DNA from 2 places in the Serinicoccus shuyuelongi genome. Region 1 is predicted to be linked to the other one. Evidence: predicted binding sites of a transcription regulator. Region 1 holds the regulator's gene; the other holds the start of a gene.
The links. Region 1 encodes HspR, which represses chaperone genes until heat shock. Its sites were predicted from a motif close to AAGTTGAGTCNNNNNGACTCAACTT; they were not measured.

Region 1 (10,392 bases):
TCGCCGTCAACCCGTCGACCCGGCTCATCCGCACGTCCATCAGCACGACGTCCGGCCGGTGCCGGGCCACGAGCTCGACCACCCGATCACCGTCGTCCCCCTCGCCGACCACCTCCACCCCGTCCGGTCCACCGAGCAGCATCCGCAGGCCCGCCCGGACCAGCGGGTCGTCGTCGACCAGCACCACCCGGGGGACTGCCGCCCCGTTCACGTCGTCCGCCACGGCAGCCACACTCGCACGGCGAAGTCGCCGCCGACCACCCCGGCCTCGAAGGTCCCCCCGGCCAGCGTCACCCGCTCGGCCATCCCGGGGAGGCCCAAGCCCTGCCCGGTCGCGGGCACGGTCGAGACGACCGGGTTCCGGACCAGCACGCGCAGGCCCGCCTGCGGCCCCCCGGCCAGCTCCACCTGCACCCGAGTCCCGGGTGCGTGCCGGCGGGCGTTGGTCAGCGCCTCCTGCACCACCCGGTAGGCGTGCCGTCCCACCGGTCCCGGGAGCTCCACCGACCGGGCCCACAGGTCGGGCGCTGCTTCCAGCTGCACCTGCTGCCCGCTGCTGGTCACCTCCGCCACCAGCGACGGGATGTCGGTGAACGCGGGCTGCGGGGCCTCGACGGCCCGCCCCGCCGCACCGTCCGTGGTCCCGCCGGCCGTCCCGCTCGCTGCGGCCCCGCCGCTCCCCTCGTCCTCGGCGCGCAGCACCCCGAGCACCACCCGCAGCTCCTCCAACGCCTGATGGGCGCCGTCCCTGACGATCTCGGCGCTCTGCGTCCGTTCCGCTTCGGTCAGGTCGGGGCGGTGCGCCAACGCCCCCGCGTGCATCGCGACCAGGGAGAGCCGGTGCCCCATCACGTCGTGCATCTCCCGGGCGATCCGGGCCCGCTCGGCCAGCCGGGCCTGCGCCACCCTGGCGGACTGCTCACGGTCGGCGGTCTCGGCCTGGGCGCGCCAGCTGCTGACCAGCTCGCGCCGACCCCCGATGTTCCAGCCGATCAGCGCGACGATCGCGAAGACCAGCAGCCCGATCACCGAGGTCAGCCCGAGCGAGAGCAGGGAGCCGCGACCCGAGGCATACGACGGGTCGTCGGGGAAGAGGATGGGCGCGATCCAGCGGTCGTGGACCGCCCCGAGCGCCACGTTCAGGATCAGCACGACCACCAGCGGCGGCATGCGTCGCCGGGTGGCCAGGGAGAGTATGGCCAGCATCACGGCCGGGACCGACCAGGTGGACAGGATCGAGAGCAGGGACACCGCCACAGCCACCCCGACCGGCCAGCGCCGTCGGAAGGCGACCAGCACCACGACCAGCTGACCGATGGCGATGTCCAGCAGGAGCAGCACGTCCACGACGCCCCGGTCGGTCGGCTCCCCCTGACCGACCGGGGTGATCGCGAAGACCGCCAGCCAGAACAGGCCGCCCAGCAGCCATACCGTCGCCAGCCGCCAGGTCTGCTGCCAGCGGGTCAGGGGTGGCGGTGGATGCTGCATCCCACCGAGCCTACGGCGACCGGACACGGTCGTCCCCGGCCGTCGGTCTGCCGTCCGCCCCTACTTTGGTCGGGGCCGACACCTCACGCCGCCGACCTTGGTCAGCCGCCCGCAGACCGGCGACCGATGTGCGGGACGGCCCCCGCGACGGAGGGTGGTGACATGATCCAGATCGAGCACCTGACCAAGCGCTACGGCGCCTTCACCGCCGTCGACGACATCTCCTTCACCGCCTCCCCCGGTCGTGTCACCGGCTTCCTCGGCCCGAACGGCGCCGGCAAGTCGACCGCGATGCGGATGATGTGCGGGCTCACGCCGGCCACCTCCGGCAGCGCCCGGATCCTGGGCCGCCCCTACGGCGCGCTCCCCAACCCCACCCGTCACGTCGGTGTCATGCTCGACGCCTCGGCGCAGCACGCCGGTCGCACCGGGCGGGAGACGCTGCTGCTCAGCGCCATCGTCACCGGTGTCGGCGGCAAGGCGGTGGACGCCGCGCTGGAGCGGGTCGGCCTGTCCTCGCGGGAGGCGCAGCGGCGGGTCAAGGACTACTCGCTCGGTATGCGCCAACGGCTGGGCCTGGCGAACGCGCTGATCGCCGACCCGCACGTCCTCATCCTCGACGAGCCGGCCAACGGCCTCGACCCGGCGGGCATCCGGTGGATGCGCGGGTTGCTGCGCGACTTCGCCGACGACGGAGGGACGGTGCTGCTCAGCTCGCACCTGCTCAGCGAGGTCGAGCAGGTCGCCGACGACCTGGTCCTCATCGGCCGCGGTCGGATCGTGTCCCAGGGCACCAAGGAGGAGCTGCTCTCCCGTGGCGGGGTCGTCTTGGACGGCACCGACCGTGCGGCCCTGGAGTCCGCGCTGCAGCGGGCCGGCCTGTCACCGGTGGCCCTGCCCCGGGGCGGCTTCGGCGCGCAGACCGACCCGGCCACCATCGGCCGGCTCGCCCTGGACGAGGGCCTGGTCATCACCAGCCTCGGTGCCTCCGGCGGTGGCCTCGAAGAGATGTTCCTGACCCTGACCGCGGACGACGCACGAGAGGTGGCGGCATGAGCTCCACGACCAGCACCCCCGTCGGCACGGCCGACGACCAGGCCTCCCTGAGGTCCGACGCGACCGGCGCACGCGAGGAGCCGCCCGGCTCCCTGGGTAGCGGGCTGGGCTTCGGCCAGCTGCTGCACGCCGAGCTGCGCAAGACCGTGGACACCCGGGCCGGACGGTGGCTGCTGATCGTCATCGTCGCGGTCACCGCGCTGGCGATGGGCCTCGTCATGTGGTTCAGCCGGGAGGACGGGGCCGGGTTCCTGGCGCTGCTCACCACCGCGGTGCTGCCGCAGGCGGTGCTGCTGCCGGTGCTCGGCATCCTGACGGCGGCCTCGGAATGGAGCCAGCGCACGGCCCTGATCACCTTCACCCAGGAGCCCCGCCGGCTCCGGGTCATGGTCGCCAAGTCGCTGGCGGCGGTGCTCCTGGGACTCGTCGTGCTCGCGGTGACCTTCGTGCTCGCCGCACTGGCGCACGTGCTGTCGGTCTCGGTGGCCGGTGGCGACATCGACCTGGCGGTGACCGGGGCACTGGTGCTCAACTACACCGTGATCCAGGTGATCTACATCCTGATGGGTGTCGCCTTCGGGGCGCTGCTGCTCAACGTGCCGTTGGCGATCGCCGCGTTCTTCGTGCTGCCGGTGGTCATCTCGATCGTCACCGCGACGGTCGGCTGGCTCCGGGACCGGGCCGCCTGGATCGACCCGACGATGGCCGGCATACCGTTCGCCGAGTCGAGCAACGCCAGCGCCCAGGAATGGCAGCAGCTCGGGGTCACCACGCTCATCTGGATCGTGGTGCCGCTGGCCCTCGGCCTGTGGCGGGTGTCCCGGCGCGAGATCAAGTAGGCCTTCGCCAGCCACCGCGGTGGGTATGTGCTGTCCTGGCAGCACGTACCCACCGCGGTGCGCCCAAGGGGCAGGGGGTAAGGGGGCGAGCGGCAATCGCCTTGGGGCACAGGCTCAGGAGCTCAGCCGCGCGGCCAGCCCTGCGGGCGCCAGAGGGCGAGGGCGGTGCTGGTCGAGCGGCCCCGGGGTCGGCGACCGGCCCGCAGGGCGACGACCTCACCGGTGAGGTCCGCCGCGAAGACCCGCGACTGGCCGGTCTCGCGGAGCTGCTCGTTCTCGGCGAGCAGCTGCGCGAGACGGTCGCGCAGGCCCTCGACCTGGAGCTCCAGGTCCATGATCCGCTGGATGCCGGCCAGGCTGACGCCCTCGGCGGAGAGGTTCTGCACCTCCCGCAGCCGGTCGATGTCGCGGGAGGAGTAGCGCCGCCCTCCGCCGCGGGTGCGGGAGGGTGTGACGAGGCCGAGCCGGTCGTACTGGCGCAGGGTCTGCGCGTGCATACCGGCCAGCTCGGCCGCGACCGAGATCACGTAGACGGGTGTCTCACGGTCGACCACGGGTCATCACGCCCTGGCCCGCTGGAGCAGCTCGGCCCGCGGGTCCGTGCCGGCCTCCTCGGCGCGCAGCGCCTCGACCGCCTCCTGGGCGGTGTCGGAGAGCCGCTGCGGGACGACCACCTGCACCTTGGCGAGCAGGTCGCCGGTGCTCTGCTTGGTGGCGATGCCCCGGCCCTTGACCCGCAGCACCCGCCCGGAGGGGGTGCCAGGGGCGACCTTGACCTTGACGACCGACCCGTCCAGGGTCGGCACCTGCACGGTGGCGCCGAGGGCGGCCTCGGAGAAGGTCACCGGCAGGTCCACCGTGAGGTGGTTGCCCTCACGCCCGAACACGGGGTGCGGGGTGACCGTGACCGTGAGGTACATGTCGCCGGGCTCGGCGCCCTGCATCGGCGCGGGCATCCCCTTGCCGCGCAGCCGGATCTTCTGGCCGTCCTTGACGCCGGCCGGGATGCGGGTGGTGATCCGCCCGCCGTCCGGCTTGGACAGGGTGACGGTGTCGCCGGAAGCCGCGGCCCGGAAGTCGATGGTGGTGCCGGCCTGCACGTCCTGGCCGCGCGGCATACCTCCACCGCGGCCGGTGAAGCCGCCACCGCCGGGGAAGCCGCCCGGGAAGCCCTGCGGTCCGCCCTGGCTGCGCTGCTGGAAACCGCCGGCGCCACCGAAGGCGCCCAGCAGGTCCTCGAGATCGACCCCGCCGACACCGCCCACCCCGCCGGGTCCGCCGGTGGAGAAGCGCTGCCCCTGCCCACCGCCGGCACCGCCGAACATCTGGGCGAAGACGTCCTCGAAGCCGCCGCCGCCGGCGCCCGGGCCGCCGGCACCCGCGGTGAAGCGGGCACCTCCGCCCATCTGCCGCACCGCGTCGTACTGCTTGCGCTGCTCGGGGTCGGAGAGCACCGCGTAGGCCTCACCGACGTCCTTGAACCTCTGCTCGGACGCCGCGTCCCCGGGGTTGCTGTCGGGGTGGTGCTGCCGCGCCAGCTTGCGGTAGGTCTTCTTCAGCTCCTTGGCGTCGACGTCCTTGCTGACGCCGAGGATCGCGTAGAAGTCCTTGTCGAACCAGTCCTGGTTCACCATCGGTGCTCACCTCCTCCTTCGTGTCGTCCCGTGTCGCCCGCGTCCTCGACCGGGCGAGCGTTGTGCTCCGACCGGGCGAGCGTCCTGTCGCTGCAGAACGCCCGCCCGGTCAGGGTATGCCGCACGGCGGGTCTCAGCCCGGGTCCGCCACCGCGACGCGCGCGGCACGCACGACCTGGTCGCCGACCTTGAAACCGGGCTGCATCACCTGCACCACCGTCATCTCCGTGGTGCCCTCCGGCAGCTGGGCCTGCTCGGCGGGCAGGTGCATCAGCGCCTCGTGCACGTTCGGGTCGAAGACGTCGCCGACGGCACCGACCCGCTCCACACCGAAGCGGCCCAGGGCCTGCTCGAGCTTGTCGGCGATCGCCGCGAACGGGCTGCCCTCGGTGAGGTCGCCGTGCTCGCGGGCCGAGTGGATGTCGTCCAGCACCGGCAGCAGCGACTCGACGACGGCCCCGGTCGCGCGGCCCTTGTCCAGCTCACGCTCCCGCTGGGTGCGGTTGCGGAAGTTGACGAACTCCGCCTGCATCCGGCGCATCTCCTCCAGCCGCTCCGCGGCCAGCAGGGAGTCAGGGTGCAGGTCGTCCGCGACACCGGTCAGGTCGTCCGCAGCCGTGTCGCCAGCCATCTCGCCGCCGGCCGTGACGTCGCCGCTCCCGCCGTCGGCCACCGCACCGTCGGCGACACCGTCGGTGTCGTCGGCGGGTGCGGCCTCGGGCTCCGGCTGGCGCCGTTCACCCGTCTCCGGGTCGATCCGTCGCTTGTCCCGGATGACGGGCCCGACCTTCTCGCCGTCGCGGCCCTCGCCCTGACGGCCCTCGTCCGGGCCGCCCTCGGAAGGGGTTCCGTGGGTGTCCGTCACTTCTTCTCCTCGTCGTCGTCGACGACCTCGGCGTCCACCACGTCCTCGTCGGAGCCGGCGTCGGCGGTGCCGTTCCCGGCCTCGCCGTCGGCACCCTGCTGGGCGCCGGCGTCACCCGCACCGGACTCCTGCTGCGCGGCATACATCGCCGAGCCCATCTTCTGGCTCTCGGTGGACAGCGTCTCCATCTTGGCGCTGATGTCCTCGAGCGAGGCGCCGCTCTCGGGCTTGAGCGCGTCCTTGAGGTCGGTCAGCGCGGTGTCGACCGGGCCACGGGCCTCGGCCGGGACCTGGTCGCCGGAGTCGGAGAGGAACTTCTCGGTGGAGTAGACGAGCTGCTCCGCGGAGTTGCGGGTCTCGGTCTCCTCGCGCCGTTGCTTGTCCTCCTCGGCGTGCGCCTCGGCGTCCTTGATCATCCGCTCGATCTCGTCCTTCGGAAGCGCGGAGCCACCGGAGATCGTCATCGACTGCTCCTTGCCGGTGCCACGGTCCTTGGCGGAGACGTGCACGATGCCGTTGGCGTCGATGTCGAAGGTGACCTCGATCTGCGGCACCCCACGCGGAGCCGGGGCGATGCCGGTGAGCTCGAAGTTGCCGAGCAACTTGTTGTGCGCGGCGATCTCCCGCTCACCCTGGTAGACCTGGATCCCCACCGAGGGCTGGTTGTCGCTGGCGGTGGTGAAGGTCTCGCTGCGCTTGGTCGGGATCGCGGTGTTGCGCTCGATCAGCCGGGTCATGATCCCGCCCTGGGTCTCGATGCCCAGGCTCAGCGGGGTGACGTCGATGAGCAGCACGTCCTTGCGGTCGCCCTTGAGGACACCGGCCTGCAGCGCGGCGCCGACGGCGACGACCTCGTCCGGGTTGACGCCCTTGTTGGGGTCCTTGCCGCCGGTCATCTTCTTGACGGTCTCGACGACGGCGGGCATCCGGGTGGAGCCACCGACCAGGACCACGTGGTCGATCTGGTCGAGCTTGATGCCGGCGTCCTTGATGACCTGCTCGAAGGGAGCCTTGGTGCGCTCCAGCAGGTCCGAGGTCATCTGCTCGAACTGGGCACGGGTGAGGGTCTCGTCCAGGTGGATCGGGCCGTTCTCGCCCATCGACAGGTACTGCAGGTTGATCGAGGTGCTCGATCCGGAGCTGAGCTCCTTCTTGGCCTGCTCCGCGGCGTCCTTGAGACGCTGCAGGGCGATCTTGTCGCTGCTCAGGTCGACACCGGTCTGGTTCTTGACCGTGGTGACCAGGTGGTCGATGACGCGCTGGTCCCAGTCGTCACCACCGAGCTTGTTGTCACCGTGGGTGGCCTTGACCTGAATGGTCGCGAAGCCGTCGTCGGCGTCCTTGCCCACCTCGAGCAGGGACACGTCAAAGGTACCGCCACCGAGGTCGAAGACGAGGATGAGCTCGTCCTCCTTGCCCTTGTCCAGGCCGTAGGCGAGCGCCGCGGCGGTCGGCTCGTTGACGATGCGCAGCACGTTCAGGCCGGCGATCTCACCGGCGTCCTTGGTGGCCTGGCGCTCGGCGTCGTCGAAGTACGCCGGGACGGTGATGACCGCGTCGGTCACGTCCTCACCGAGGTAGGACTCGGCGTCCCGCTTGAGCTTCATCAGCGTACGGGCGCTGATCTCCTGCGGGGTGTAGTCCTTGTCGTCGATCTTGGTGCTCCAGTCGGTGCCCATGTGGCGCTTGACGGAGCGGATGGTGCGGTCGACGTTGGTGACGGCCTGCCGCTTGGCGACCTCACCGACCAGGACCTCACCGTTCTTGGCGAAGCTGACGACCGAGGGGGTGGTGCGGCCACCCTCGGCGTTCGCGATGATCTCCGGCTCGCCTCCGGTGAGGACGGCGACCGCCGAGTTGGTGGTGCCGAGGTCGATTCCGACTGCACGTCCCATGAACTGCTCTCCTTGGTATGTCGATGCGCACGTCGTGCGCCGAGGTTGACACGTCTGCACTCAACTCTGCTGATTGGGCGGCGTCTTGTCAAACCCGCGCTCAGTGAAGTTGAGTTCACTTCGCTCAACTACACGAGCGGGGGGTTTGTTCCTTGCGTCGGCGCCCCCCGCGGAGATCGGGTGGGTCTCGGCCGGAGCTCAGGCGGTGGTGCCCGGCTCCAGCCGCGCGCCGGCGGCGATCCGGGCGTCCCGGGAGATGTGGCTGTCCCGCCCGACCAGGGTGATGGCCTCGTCGCTGAGCCGGGTGCCGGCGGGCGTCTCCCCGACCCTGGCGCCGCGCCCGACCACGACCCCCTCGTCCAGCACCGCGGTGCGCACCACCGCACCGGCCTCGACGACGACGTCGGAGAGCAGCACGCTGTCCTCGACGACGGCCCCGGCCTGCACCTCCACCCGAGGGCCGAGGACGCTGCGGCGCACGGTCCCCCGGACCCGGCTGCCCGGTGCCAGCATCGACCCGGCGACCTGAGCCTCGTCGCCGCACCAGGCGGGCGGGTCGGGGACGCCCGGGCCCAGCACGGGCCGGCCCGGGTGGTCGAAGACGTCGACCCGCCCGGTCAGCAGGTCCCGGTGCGCCTGCAGGTAGGCCTGGGGTCGCCCGACGTCCTTCCAGTAGCCGGGGAGGGGGTCGGCATACACCTGGCCGCGCTGCACGAGTGCCGGCACCAGGTGCTCGCCGAAGTCGCCCAGACCGGTGTCCTCGCCGTCCCCGTCGTCCCGGTGCAGGTCGGCGCGCAGCCGCTCGAGCTCGGCGACGAGCACCGCGGGGTCGTAGAGGAAGATCTCCACGGCGACGGTGCCGGTGCCGGTCGAGCCCGGCTTGTAGTCCACCCGCGACACCCTGCCGTCGGCGCGGGTGTGCACGACCATGTTGTGCGCGGCCTCCTGCACGCCGATCTCGGCGGTCAGCATCGTGCACTCGGCCCCCCGCTCCAGGTGCCGGCTGACCATCGGTCGCAGGTCGGCGGAGAACACGTGGTCGGCGGAGAGCACCAGCAGCACGTCCGGGTCGAAGGCCAGGATCTCCTCGCGCAGCCGGAACAGCCCGTCGGCGTTGCCGTGGCTGAAGCCGTCCTCCTCGGCCGGGCCGGACCCCTGCTCCGGGGTGAGCCGGCGGAAACCGCCGTGGGTGCGGTCCAGGTCCCACGGTCTTCCCCCGGCGAGGTAGGTGTCGAGGGTGCTGGACTGGTACTGCACCGCCACCCACACGTCCGCGACACCGCTGGCGGCCAGCGTGGACAGCGGGAAGTCGACCAGCGCGTGCGTGCCGGCGAACGGCAGCGCCGGCTTGGCCCGCTCACGGGTGAGCACGTCCATCCGGCTCCCGGCCCCGCCCGCCTGGACGATCGCCAGCGTCCGTAGCCCCACGGGCAGTGTCGACACGCGGTGAGTGTATGCCGGGACCCGCCCCCGCGTCCGTCCGGACGTCAGCCGGGCCGTCGGTCTGCGCGCGAGCCTAGTGCATACCCGACGAGGGCGGCGAGGGCGCTGCCCGACACCAGCCCGACCATCAGCATCATCGACCCGACGAGGAACAGCCCGGTCGGATCCTGCGACGCGGCGTCCACGGTCCAGACGAGCCAGAAGCCCGCGGTGGTCCCGAGCGCCACCGCGACCGGGCGCCAGCGGGAGGCGAGCGCGGCCGTCACCAGGAGGAAGGTGAGGCCGCAGCCGACGACCTGGGCCGGGCGGTACGGGCCCTGCATCGTGCCGGAGCCGGGGTCGAGGTAGTACTGCCGGTCCCACCCGAGCCAGGCACCCCAGATGGCGGCGCCGAGCAGGAGGGCGAGGAAGAAGGTCGCTGCCCGCCCGGGTCGGGCACGTCTCTGCTCCGCTGTCATGACACGTCCTCCTGCCGGAATGGGTCCACCGCAGTATCGACCATGTCGCCCCGGAATGTGGGTATCAGGAATCTTTCTGGGAAACGGTAGAATGAGGCAGTGTCATTTTCTCGCCATCACCTGGGCATTCCTGCCGTGCTGACCCTCGCACTGTCGGGGTGTGCGACACCTCTCGGGGACGCGGAGGGCGCCGGGGCCGGCTCCTCCGGCGGGGACTGCGTGCAACCAGCCGGGAGCGAGCTGGCGCCGGCGTCCGGGGTGCTCGCCGGGGTGAACCTCGACTGGGGGGACGAGACGTTGGCGGAGTACGCCGACCAGCTCGGCCGTCGTCCTGCGGTGGCGGTGAGCTTCGCACCCTTTCCGCTGTCGGCCACCGACGTTGAGAACATCACCGCGGCCAAGGACCAGGTGCGTGCCAACGGGGGCGTCCTGCTGCTGACGCTGGAACCGCACGAAGGGCTCGACGCCGTCACCGAGGAGCTGGCCGACGAGCTGGCGACGCTCCTGGACGGGTTCAACGGCGACGGGGTGCCGGTCATCGTGCGTTTCGCCCATGAGATGAACGGGTCCTGGTACCCCTGGGGTCAGCAGCCGGAGGCCTACCGGACCGCGTTCCGCCGGGTCGCGGACGCGATCCACCGCTCGGCCCCGGGCAGCGCCACCATGTGGGCACCGAACTACGGGGGTGGCTACCCGTTCAACGGGGGCGCCCAC
Region 2 (10,392 bases), 150 kb from region 1:
TCGTCTTCGTCCGCAACACCGGCAAGCTCTGCTTCGCGAGCCTGCAGGCCGGGGACGGCACCCGGCTGCAGGCGATGATCTCGCTGGCCGAGGTCGGTGAGGAGGCACTCGCCCGGTGGAAGGCCTGGGTCGACCTGGGCGACCACGTCTTCGTCGAGGGGCGGGTGATCAGCTCGCGTCGGGGCGAGCTCTCGGTGATGGCCACCGGGTGGCGAATGGCGTCCAAGGCGCTGCGGCCGCTCCCGGTCCTGCACAAGGACCTGTCCGAGGAGCAACGGGTGCGGCAGCGGTACGTGGACCTCATCGTCCGCGACGAGGCCCGGCAGATGGTGCTCGACCGGGCGGCGATGACCCGTGCCGTCCGCCGGGTGCTCGAGGACGACGAGTACGTCGAGGTGGAGACCCCGGTGCTGCAGAGCATCCACGGCGGGGCCACCGCCCGCCCGTTCCGCACCCACCTCAACGCCTTCGACCTGCCGATGACGCTGCGGATCGCGCTCGAGCTCTACCTCAAGCGTGCCGTCGTCGGTGGGGTCGACCGGGTCTACGAGATCGGTCGGATCTTCCGCAACGAGGGGATCGACTCCACGCACTCCCCGGAGTTCACCATGCTGGAGTGCTACCAGGCGCACGGTGACCAGTTCACGATGGCCGACCTCATGCGGCGGATGATCCTGGCCGCCGCCGACGAGATCGGCTCCCGCTCGATCGAGACGCCGGCCGGGACCGTCGACCTGGACGCGGAGTGGGCGTGGCTGCCCTTCTACGACGGGCTCTCCGACGCGGTGGGCCGGAGCGTCACCGTCACCTCCTCGACGCAGGAGCTGCGGGCCCTGGCAGACGAGCACGGCGTCGCCGTCGATCCCGGCTGGGGCGCCGACAAGATCGCCCTGGAGATCTTCGGGGACGTCGTGGAGCCGACCCTCGTGCAGCCCACCTTCGTCTGCGACTACCCCGCGATCGCCCAGCCGCTCGCTCGCCCGCACCGCACGACCGAGGGCCTGGTCGAGGCCTGGGACCTGATCATCGGTGGGGTGGAACGCGGCACCGCGTTCTCCGAGCTGGTCGACCCCGAGATCCAGCGCGCACGGCTCACCGAGCAGTCGCTGCTCGCGGCCGGTGGTGACCCCGACGCGATGCAGCTGGACGAGGACTTCCTGCGGGCGCTGGAGTATGCCGCGCCGCCCATGGGGGGTCTGGGTTTGGGCCTGGACCGGGTGCTCATGCTGCTCACCGGCACGGGCATCCGCGAGACGATCCTCTTTCCGTTCCTCAAGCCGGAGTCGTGATGTCCTCCTTCCTGCACGAGGGCTGGATGATCCTGGCGGCACTGCTGCCCTCGATCGGATTGCTCTACCTGTTCTACGTGGTCATCAAGCACATGGTGGAAGGTGACCGGCGCGAGCGGGCCGCCCTGCGCGAGGCGGACCGCGCGGAGGCCGCCGCCGAGGCCGCCGCTGCCCGCCGTTCCGAGGCCGACGGACCGTCGGCGGTGCCGCCGGAGGCCCCACGCTGAGCAGGCGTTCTTCGAGAGATTCTCGGGACTTCCGCTATACCATCCTGTGATCTGACCTCACGGCACCACCTTTGCCGCGCGGTGAAGTTTCCCTGCGCTTCAGTTGGGGGTACTGTTTAGTCGTGTGCACGCAACCTGTAGCGAGCACCAATCTTCAAGACTCAGGAGAAAAAATGGCACAGCGCGTGCAGGTCATCCTGGTGGATGACGTTCATGGCGGGGAGGCGAACGAATCCGTGGAGTTCGCTCTCGACGGCGTGCACTACGAGATCGACCTCAATGACGAGAACGCTGCGAAGCTACGTGAGGACTTCGCACCGTGGATCGGTCAGGCCCGGCGCTCCGGCGGTCGTCGCCAGACCCGTCGCCGTGGGGCCAACGGCTCCAACGACCGCAGCGACGAGCTCGCCAAGGTCCGTGAGTGGGGCCGTGAGAACGGCTTCAAGGTGAGCTCGCGAGGCCGTGTCTCGCAGGAGCTCAAGGACGCCTATGCGGCGGCCAACTGACCAGAGTGACGACGAGCGCGGGGCCGGCATCCACCAGGGTGCCGGCCCCGCGCTCTGTCCCGGAGCGCCTCAGAGCTCGTCGAGCGTGACCTGGACGAGCTCCTCCTCGCCGGCGGCGGCAGCCTCCACCCGGGTCCATGGCCGCGGCAGCGCGACCTGTGGGCGGTCCCGACCGCGCAGCGACCACGGGCAGATCGTGGTCTTTGCCGCGTTGTTCTGGCTCCAGTCCAGGAAGATCCTCCCCGGCCGCTCGGACTTGGCCATCTTGGCCGTGACCAGGTCCGGATGCTGCGTGGACAGGGCCTGCGCCATGCTCCGGACGACCCCGCTCACCTCGTCGGCGGAGCGGGTCCCCTCCAGCCCCGCGTAGAGCTGCATGCCGGCGGATCCGCTGGTCACCGCCCGCGCCGTCAGCCCCACACCCTCCAGCCGGGCCCGGACCAGCAGCGCCACCCGGGCGCACTCCGCCAGCCCGGTGCCCGGGCCGGGGTCGAGGTCGATGACCAGGCGATCGGGCGGCTGCGGCTCACCGTCGCGCACCCGCCACTGCGGCACGTGCAGCTCCAGGCTGCCGAGGTTGACCAGGTACACCAGGTCCGCCAGGTCGGTGACCAGCGGGAAGGTCAGGTGCGTATGCCCCCGGGAGGACCCCGGGGTGGGGACCGTCACCCGCGGCAGCCAGTCCGGCGCCCCGGAGGGCAGGTTCTTCTCGAAGAAATGGGGTCTGCCGACCCCCTCCGGCCACCGGATCCGGGTCACCGGACGGTCCGCCAGCTCGGGCAGGATGTCCTCCGCCCGGGTGACGTAGTGGGTGAGCACCTCGCCCTTGGTGGTGCCGGTCGCCGGGTAGAGCACCTTGTCCAGGTTGCTCACCCTCAGCACCCGGCCCGCCACCGTCACGTTCTGGCTGCTCATGGCTCCTCCGGCAGGTCCTCGGCGAGCAGGTCGGTGCGTACACCCTGGTAGGAGGGCTGACGCAGCCGGTGCTGTGCCGTGCTGAGGCCCAACGACTCGACGTCGACCACCACCTGGGGGCTGACCCAGGTCGAGCCCCTGGCCTCGGCGGCCGGGATCTCGTCCTGGAACGGGTAGTCCGCCGGGGCGACCTGCGCGAGCAGCGCCTGCAGCGAGGCGCCCGCCCGGCCGGCCAGGCCGCTGCCCACCCGACCCAGGTAGCGCAGCCGCAGCGTGCCGTCGGCGGCGCGCAGCGGTATACCGTCCGGGCCGTGCACCGGCAGACCCACGTGCACCGCCCCTAACCGGGTGACGCGTCCGGTCTCGGGGCGCCACCCCCCGACCACCACGGAGCACCGCAGCCGGTGCGGGAACTTCAGCCAGTCGCGGCTGCGCTGCCCAGGCCGGTAGGGGGAGCTGCGCCGCTTGCTCAGCACCCCCTCCAGCTGCTGGTCGCGGGTGACGGCGAGCAGCTGGGCGCCGTCCTCGTAGACCGGTGAGAGCTGGGTGTGCGGGATATCGCCCAGGACACGCTCCAGGGCCTCCCTCCGGGCGCTCCACGGCAGCGGGGTCAGGTCCAGGCCGTCGAGCCGGAGCAGGTCGAAGGCGAGGTAGGTCGCCGGCCGGGTGGCGGCCAGCCGCTGGGCGGCGGCGTCGGTGGTGGTGTGCACCCGGTCCACCACGTGCGCGAACGAGGGACGGCCGCCGACCATGGTCACCGCCTCGCCGTCGAGCAGCAGGTCCTCCGCGACCGTGGCCAGGGCGGTCAGCTCGGGGAAGGCGACCGCGATGTCCCGCTCACCGCGGGTGAGCAGCCGCAACCGCCCCTCGCGGACGTCGGCGAGCAGCCGGATGCCGTCCCATTTGATCTCGTGCGCCCAGGCAGGTCCGGACGGGGGACCGGGCACGACGTCCCCTGGGGTGGCGAGCATGGGGCGCATGGGTCCATCCTGGTGCGTGTGAGAGCGATCTGGAAGGGTGCCGTGTCGTTCGGGCTGGTGAACGTGCCCGTGCGGCTCTACTCCGCGACCGAGAACCACGACATCAGCTTCCACCAGGTGCGCAGCTCCGACGGCAGCCGCATCCGGTACAAGAGGGTCGCGCAGGCCGACGGGGAGGAGGTGGCCTACAAGGACATCGCCAAGGCCTACGAGACGGAGGACGGCAAGACCGTCGTGCTCACCGACGAGGACCTGGCGAGCCTGCCGCACCGCAGCAACAAAGAGATCACGGTCGAGTCCTTCGTGCCGCGGGAGCAGATCGACCCGATCCTCTACGACAAGGCCTACTTCCTCGAGCCGGACGCCATGGGTGCCAAGGCCTACGGGCTGCTGCGCGAGGCGTTGCGGGAGTCGGACCGGGTGGCCGTGGTGACGGTCTCGGTGCGCAGCCGGATGACGATGGCGGTGCTCCGGGTCGCGGGGGACGACAGTGCGGGTGCCATCATCCTGCAGACCCTGCTGTGGCCGGACGAGATCCGGGACGCCGGCCAGCTCGACCACCTGGACGAGGTGAGCGAGCCCAAGGAGGCCGAGGTGAAGATGGCCAGGATGCTCGTCGACTCCATGTCCGGCGACTTCCAGCCCGAGGGGCACGTCGACGACTTCAAGGAGGCCGTCGACGCCCTGGTCGAGAAGAAGATCAAGGGCGGCGACGTCACCGAGAGCCCGGACCAGCCGGAGGAGGCGGACTCGGGCGAGGTGGTCGATCTGCTCGCCGCGCTGCAGCGCTCGGTGGACCGGGCCGGTGCCGGCCGGAGCCGGAAGGCGTCCGAGGACGACGACGAGAAGGACGAGAAGGGCGCAGGCGCGAAGTCCTCGGGCGCCAAGAAGAAGGCACCGGCCCGGAAACCGGCCGCCAAGAAGGCGGGCTGAGCGCCGACCTCAGGGGGCCTCGGTGGCCTCGGCCGCGTCGCTGCGGGCCATCGTCGGGCTGCACCCGTACCGCTGGTCCAGGCCGCCGGCCAGCTGGGCCAGGGTGGAGCGCAGGGGCTCGCTCAGGTCCTCCTCGGAGTCGACGAGCGACTCGGCGAGCATCACGTAGGGCTGGTGGTCGTCGGGTCCGCCCTCCGTCACCCGGCACAGCGTGAGTCCGACCACCAGCGCCGGGGAGGTGTACGACTCCCCGAGGTACTCGGGGCCCGGCTCGACGCCCTCCGTCTGCTCCACCCGCTCGCGGGCCTCGTCACGGGCCTCCTCGCCGACCCGCAGCGTGACCCGCGCCAGCGGGGTCTGCCCGTCCCGCGCCTCGCAGACCCAGGCCTCGTCGTCGTCCTGGACCTGCACCTCGGTCGGGTCGGTGAGCTCGCCACCGGCGAGGGTCTCCAGCGAGGCCGGGCTGATGTCGTCGCAGAGCCACCCGTCCATGCCCGACCCGTCGGTCGCCGCGGCCTGCTCGGACGTCTGCTCCTCGGTCCGGTCGTCCGCCGGCTCCGACCCGGACGTGCAGCCGGCGGTGGCGAGGAGGGCGACGAGGGCGAACGAGGAGAGGGTGCGGGTGCGCATGGCGGCATGGTAGATCGGGGGGCTGAGGGCATACCGGAGGCGCCGGACGGGCACCACGGACGTGGCTCCCGCACCTCTGGTGCCGGTATGCCCGTGGCGCCCGTCGGTCCTCACCTCCTGGGTGTGGCCTCCGGGGAGGCGCCCTGTGGACGAGCCCCGCGAGGCCGTACCCCATCGGGCCACCCTGGGGTATGCCCGCACCGAACCCCACCACGCTCGTCGCCCAGCGCGGCGGTGCGGCGACGACGCGACAGCTGCGGCGCGCGGTGGTCAGCTGGCGGGCGCTGGCCGTAGCCGTCCGGGACGGCCGCCTGGTGCGGGGACGCCGCGGTCGCTACCGACTGGCCTCGTGCAGGACGCACGCCGCTGCCGCGCACCGGATGAGCGCGGTCCTGGCCCACCGCAGCGCCGCGGTCCACCACGGTTGGCCGGTCAAGCACGAGCCAGAACGGCCGGAGGTGAGGCGCACGGCAGGCGAGGCGGGTGGCCATGGCGGCGGACGGGCGGGCGGAAGACGTCCGGCGGTACACCGAGATGGTGGTCTTCGGCTGGACGGTGCTCCGCTTCACCTGGGAGGACGTGATGCTGCAGCCGGACTTCGTCCGCTGGGCACTGCGGTCCTGGGTCCGCGCCCAGGACGGTGAGCGGGTGCCCGCCCCACCGCCGGTGCTCGCCCGCCTGCGGTGAGGGGCGGGCGCATACCTGGAGGCATGGGCCGTATTGCGCCCGGGGCGAACAGGGAACATCGATGGCGCAGGACGGCGTTGAGCAGAGCAGACGCACGTAGAGTGGGAGCCAGGCACCCACAGTGGAGGAGAATCGCATGTTCGAACGGTTTACCGACCGGGCTCGACGAGTGGTGGTGCTCGCGCAGGAAGAGGCGCGCATGCTGAACCACAACTACATCGGCACCGAGCACCTGCTGCTGGGCCTGATCCATGAGGGTGAGGGCGTAGCAGCCAAGGCGCTGGAGTCGCTCGACATCTCGTTGGACGCAGTGCGCCAGCAGGTGCAGGAGATCATCGGCCAGGGCCAGCAGAGCCCGACGGGGCACATCCCGTTCACGCCCCGGGCCAAGAAGGTGCTGGAGCTCTCGCTGCGCGAGGGTCTGCAGCTGGGCCACAACTACATCGGCACCGAGCACCTGCTGCTCGGCCTGATCCGTGAGGGTGAGGGCGTGGCCGCCCAGGTGCTGGTCAAGCTCGGCGCCGACCTCAACCGGGTCCGCCAGCAGGTCATCACGCTGCTCTCCGGCTACCAGGGCAAGGAGACCGCGTCCGCCGGTGTCGGCGCCGGCAGCCAGCAGGAGGGCCAGCAGGCCGGCTCGCTGGTGCTCGACCAGTTCGGCCGCAACCTGACCCAGGCCGCCCGCGAGGGCAAGCTCGACCCGGTCATCGGTCGTCAGTCCGAGATCGAGCGGGTCATGCAGGTGCTCTCCCGGCGCACCAAGAACAACCCGGTGCTGATCGGTGAGCCCGGCGTCGGCAAGACCGCCGTCGTCGAGGGCCTGGCCCAGGACATCGTCCGGGGAGACGTGCCGGAGACGCTGAAGGAGAAGCAGCTCTACACGCTGGACCTCGGCGCGCTGGTCGCCGGTTCCCGCTACCGCGGTGACTTCGAGGAGCGCCTGAAGAAGGTGCTCAAGGAGATCCGCACCCGCGGCGACATCATCCTGTTCATCGACGAGATCCACACCCTCGTCGGTGCGGGTGCCGCGGAGGGCGCGATCGACGCCGCCAGCATCCTCAAGCCGATGCTGGCCCGTGGCGAGCTGCAGACCATCGGCGCGACCACCCTGGACGAGTACCGCAAGCACATCGAGAAGGACGCCGCGCTCGAGCGCCGCTTCCAGCCGATCCAGGTGGCAGAGCCGACCCTGAAGCACGCGATCGAGATCCTCAAGGGTCTGCGCGACCGCTACGAGGCGCACCACCGGGTGACCATCACCGACGCCGCCCTCGTCGCCGCGGCGAACATGGCCGACCGCTACATCAACGACCGCTTCCTGCCGGACAAGGCGATCGACCTGATCGACGAGGCCGGGGCCCGGTTGCGGATCCGTCGGATGACGGCGCCGCCGGACCTGCGCGACTTCGACGACAAGATCGCCCACGCACGGCGGGAGAAGGAGTCCGCGATCGACGCGCAGGACTTCGAGAAGGCGGCCCGGCTGCGCGACGAGGAGCACAAGCTCACCCAGGCGCGCGCCGAGCGGGAGAAGGAGTGGAAGAACGGTGACATGGACGTCGTCGCCGAGGTCGACGAGGAGCTGATCGCCGAGGTCCTCGCCGCGTCCACCGGCATCCCCGTCTTCAAGCTCACCGAGGAGGAGTCCTCGCGGCTGCTCAACATGGAGCAGGAGCTGCACAAGCGGATCATCGGCATGGACGACGCCATCAAGGGTCTGTCCCAGGCGATCCGCCGCACCCGCGCCGGTCTGAAGGACCCGCGTCGTCCCGGTGGCTCGTTCATCTTCGCCGGCCCCACGGGTGTCGGCAAGACCGAGCTGGCCAAGGCGCTCGCCGAGTTCCTCTTCGGTGACGAGGACAGCCTCATCACGCTCGACATGTCGGAGTACTCCGAGAAGCACACCGTCTCCCGGATGTTCGGCTCGCCCCCCGGCTACGTCGGCTACGAGGAGGGCGGCCAGCTCACCGAGAAGGTGCGGCGCAAGCCGTTCTCGGTCGTGCTCTTCGACGAGATCGAGAAGGCGCACCCGGACATCTTCAACAGCCTGCTGCAGATCCTGGAGGACGGTCGCCTGACCGACTCCCAGGGCCGGGTGGTCGACTTCAAGAACACCGTCATCATCATGACCACCAACCTGGGCACCCGGGACATCGCGAAGGGCGTCTCGCTCGGCTTCTCGGCCGGACCGGACACCCAGAGCTCCTACGACCGGATGAAGAACAAGGTCACGGACGAGCTCAAGCAGCACTTCCGTCCCGAGTTCCTCAACCGGGTGGACGACACCATCGTCTTCCCGCAGCTCAGCCAGGCCGAGATCGTCCAGATCGTGGACCTCATGGTCGCCCGTCTGGACGACCGGCTCAAGGACAAGGACATGGCCCTGGAGCTCACGTCCTCGGCCAAGGAGCTGCTGGCCAAGCGCGGCTACGACCCGGTGCTGGGCGCCAGGCCGCTGCGCCGCGCGATCCAGCGGGAGATCGAGGACCAGCTGTCCGAGAAGATCCTCTTCGGCGAGATCCGCGCCGGCCAGATCGTCCTGGTCGACGTCGAGGACACCGTCGGCGACGGCAAGACCCGGGACAAGGTCTTCACCTTCAGCGGGCAGGACAAGCCCGCCGAGGTGCCGGACACCGTGCCGGTCGAGGAGCAGGCGGGCTGAGCCCGGCGCATACCTCCTGAGGACCTCGGGCGGGGCACGACGCAGGACGCGTCGCACCCCGCCCGGGGTCCTCTCTCGTGTCCGGTGGGCGGGCCGGTCGCCGTTAGGCTGGCGGTATGACGTTGCGCGAGGCCACCCCGGACGAGCGGGCCCGATGGGACGACCTGGTCTGGGCCAACCCGGGCGGTCCGGAGCTGTACCAGCTGGACAGCTACGCGGACCTCAAGGCGCCGGTCTGGAAGGCACGCCGGCTGGTGCACGAGCACCCCGGGCAGGAGCCCGTCCACGCGCTCTACCTCTACCGGCGGGTGCCCCCGTTCGGCGAGCTCTGGTACTGCCCGATGGGGCCCCGGGTCGCCGACGCCGACCACGCCCGCGCCTGCGCCGAGGACCTGCGCACGCCGCCCGTCGGCCGACCCTTCGCCGTGGTGCTGGAGCCCTCGGTCCCGGCGCAGGGGCCCGAGGACCGCGAGCGGCTGATCGCCGCGGTGCCCGGGATGCGCCCGATGCCCGACCTGCAGCAGGGCCAGCACACGGTGCTGGTGGACCTGCGCCCCGAGGAGGAGGACATCCTCGCCGGGTTCCGGCAGCGCGCCCGCCGGCACATCCGCAAGACCGCCGACGCGGTGATCGAGCACCGCACCGACGACGAGGCCTTCGCGCTGATGTGGAGCCTGTTCGACGAGACGATGGGGCGGGCCGGGGTCGAGCACCGCAGCCAGGAGTACCACCAGGGGCTGTGGCGCCGCTACATCGACGCCGGTCAGGGGCACTTCGTGCTGGCCAGCCCGGCGGAAGGAGCCGAGCCGGAGGCCGGCGCGTTCGTCATCCACCGCGGTGAGCTCGGGTACTACAAGGACGGCGGCTCACGGCGCACGCGGGACTCCAACGGGCTGCAGTACCGGGTGCAGTGGGAGGCCATGCGCTGGTGCAAGGAGCACGGCGTCACCACCTACGACATGTACGGCGCGCCACCCAGCTGGTCGGCCGAGGACGAGTCGCACAAGCTGCACCCGCTGGTGCAGTTCAAGACCGCGTTCGCGCCCATCGTCGACCAGGTGGGGACCATGCAGCTGGTGCTCAAGCCGCGCGTCTTCGCGGTGTGGGACCGGGTGGGGATGCCTGTCTACCGGCGGCTCACGGCGAAGGCGAACCCGCTCTTCTACTGACCGGGCGAGCGTTGTGCACCGACCGGGCGCGCGTTGTGCGCCCACCGGTGTCACCAGAAGGTGTCGCCGGGCTCCCTGCGCTGAACCCGGGCCACGGCCCGCTCGCCCACCCGCTGCCAGAGGGCATACCGGCGCGGGTGGACCACGATGTCCCAGGCTCCGACCCAGTCGATGACCTCCTTGGTGAAGCCGCGCTTGAACTTGCCGATCCCGTGCCGCGGGTGGCTGGTGTCGTCCAGCTCGCTGGAGTGCGGCACCCCCACCAGGTCGTAGGTCCGGGCGCCGCGCTCGAGTGCCCAGCGCATGCCCTCGTACTGCACGAGCTGGCTCACCCCCGGGACCGGCCGGTCGCGCAGGCTGGCGCCCTCCTTGTATGCCGCCGCCTCACCGAGGC

Region 2: a site for HspR is predicted at 6,242-6,266, ahead of ACI3EY_RS03330 (ATP-dependent Clp protease ATP-binding subunit). Genes of this name have one in related genera too.

What each region holds. Positions count from the first base shown of each region.
Region 1 covers NZ_JBJFZU010000002.1:503,013-513,404, reverse strand. The annotation lists gene ACI3EY_RS02650 (response regulator transcription factor) at 1-223, opposite strand, end outside; gene ACI3EY_RS02645 (sensor histidine kinase) at 208-1,488, opposite strand; gene ACI3EY_RS02640 (ABC transporter ATP-binding protein) at 1,651-2,544, shown strand; gene ACI3EY_RS02635 (ABC transporter permease) at 2,541-3,383, shown strand; gene ACI3EY_RS02630 (heat shock protein transcriptional repressor HspR) at 3,506-3,937, opposite strand; gene ACI3EY_RS02625 (DnaJ C-terminal domain-containing protein) at 3,944-5,017, opposite strand; gene ACI3EY_RS02620 (nucleotide exchange factor GrpE) at 5,151-5,882, opposite strand; gene dnaK (molecular chaperone DnaK) at 5,879-7,777, opposite strand; gene ACI3EY_RS02610 (glucose-1-phosphate adenylyltransferase family protein) at 7,976-9,220, opposite strand; gene ACI3EY_RS02605 (hypothetical protein) at 9,265-9,678, opposite strand; gene ACI3EY_RS02600 (glycoside hydrolase family 26 protein) at 9,778-10,392, shown strand, end outside.
Region 2 covers NZ_JBJFZU010000002.1:653,991-664,382, forward strand. The annotation lists gene lysS (lysine--tRNA ligase) at 1-1,289, shown strand, start outside; gene ACI3EY_RS03295 (hypothetical protein) at 1,289-1,516, shown strand; gene ACI3EY_RS03300 (histone-like nucleoid-structuring protein Lsr2) at 1,690-2,022, shown strand; gene ligD (non-homologous end-joining DNA ligase) at 2,092-2,937, opposite strand; gene ACI3EY_RS03310 (ATP-dependent DNA ligase) at 2,934-3,917, opposite strand; gene ku (non-homologous end joining protein Ku) at 3,936-4,850, shown strand; gene ACI3EY_RS03320 (hypothetical protein) at 4,860-5,480, opposite strand; gene ACI3EY_RS03325 (hypothetical protein) at 5,970-6,167, shown strand; gene ACI3EY_RS03330 (ATP-dependent Clp protease ATP-binding subunit) at 6,304-8,829, shown strand; gene ACI3EY_RS03335 (lipid II:glycine glycyltransferase FemX) at 8,946-9,998, shown strand; gene ACI3EY_RS03340 (lipid II:glycine glycyltransferase FemX) at 10,049-10,392, opposite strand, start outside.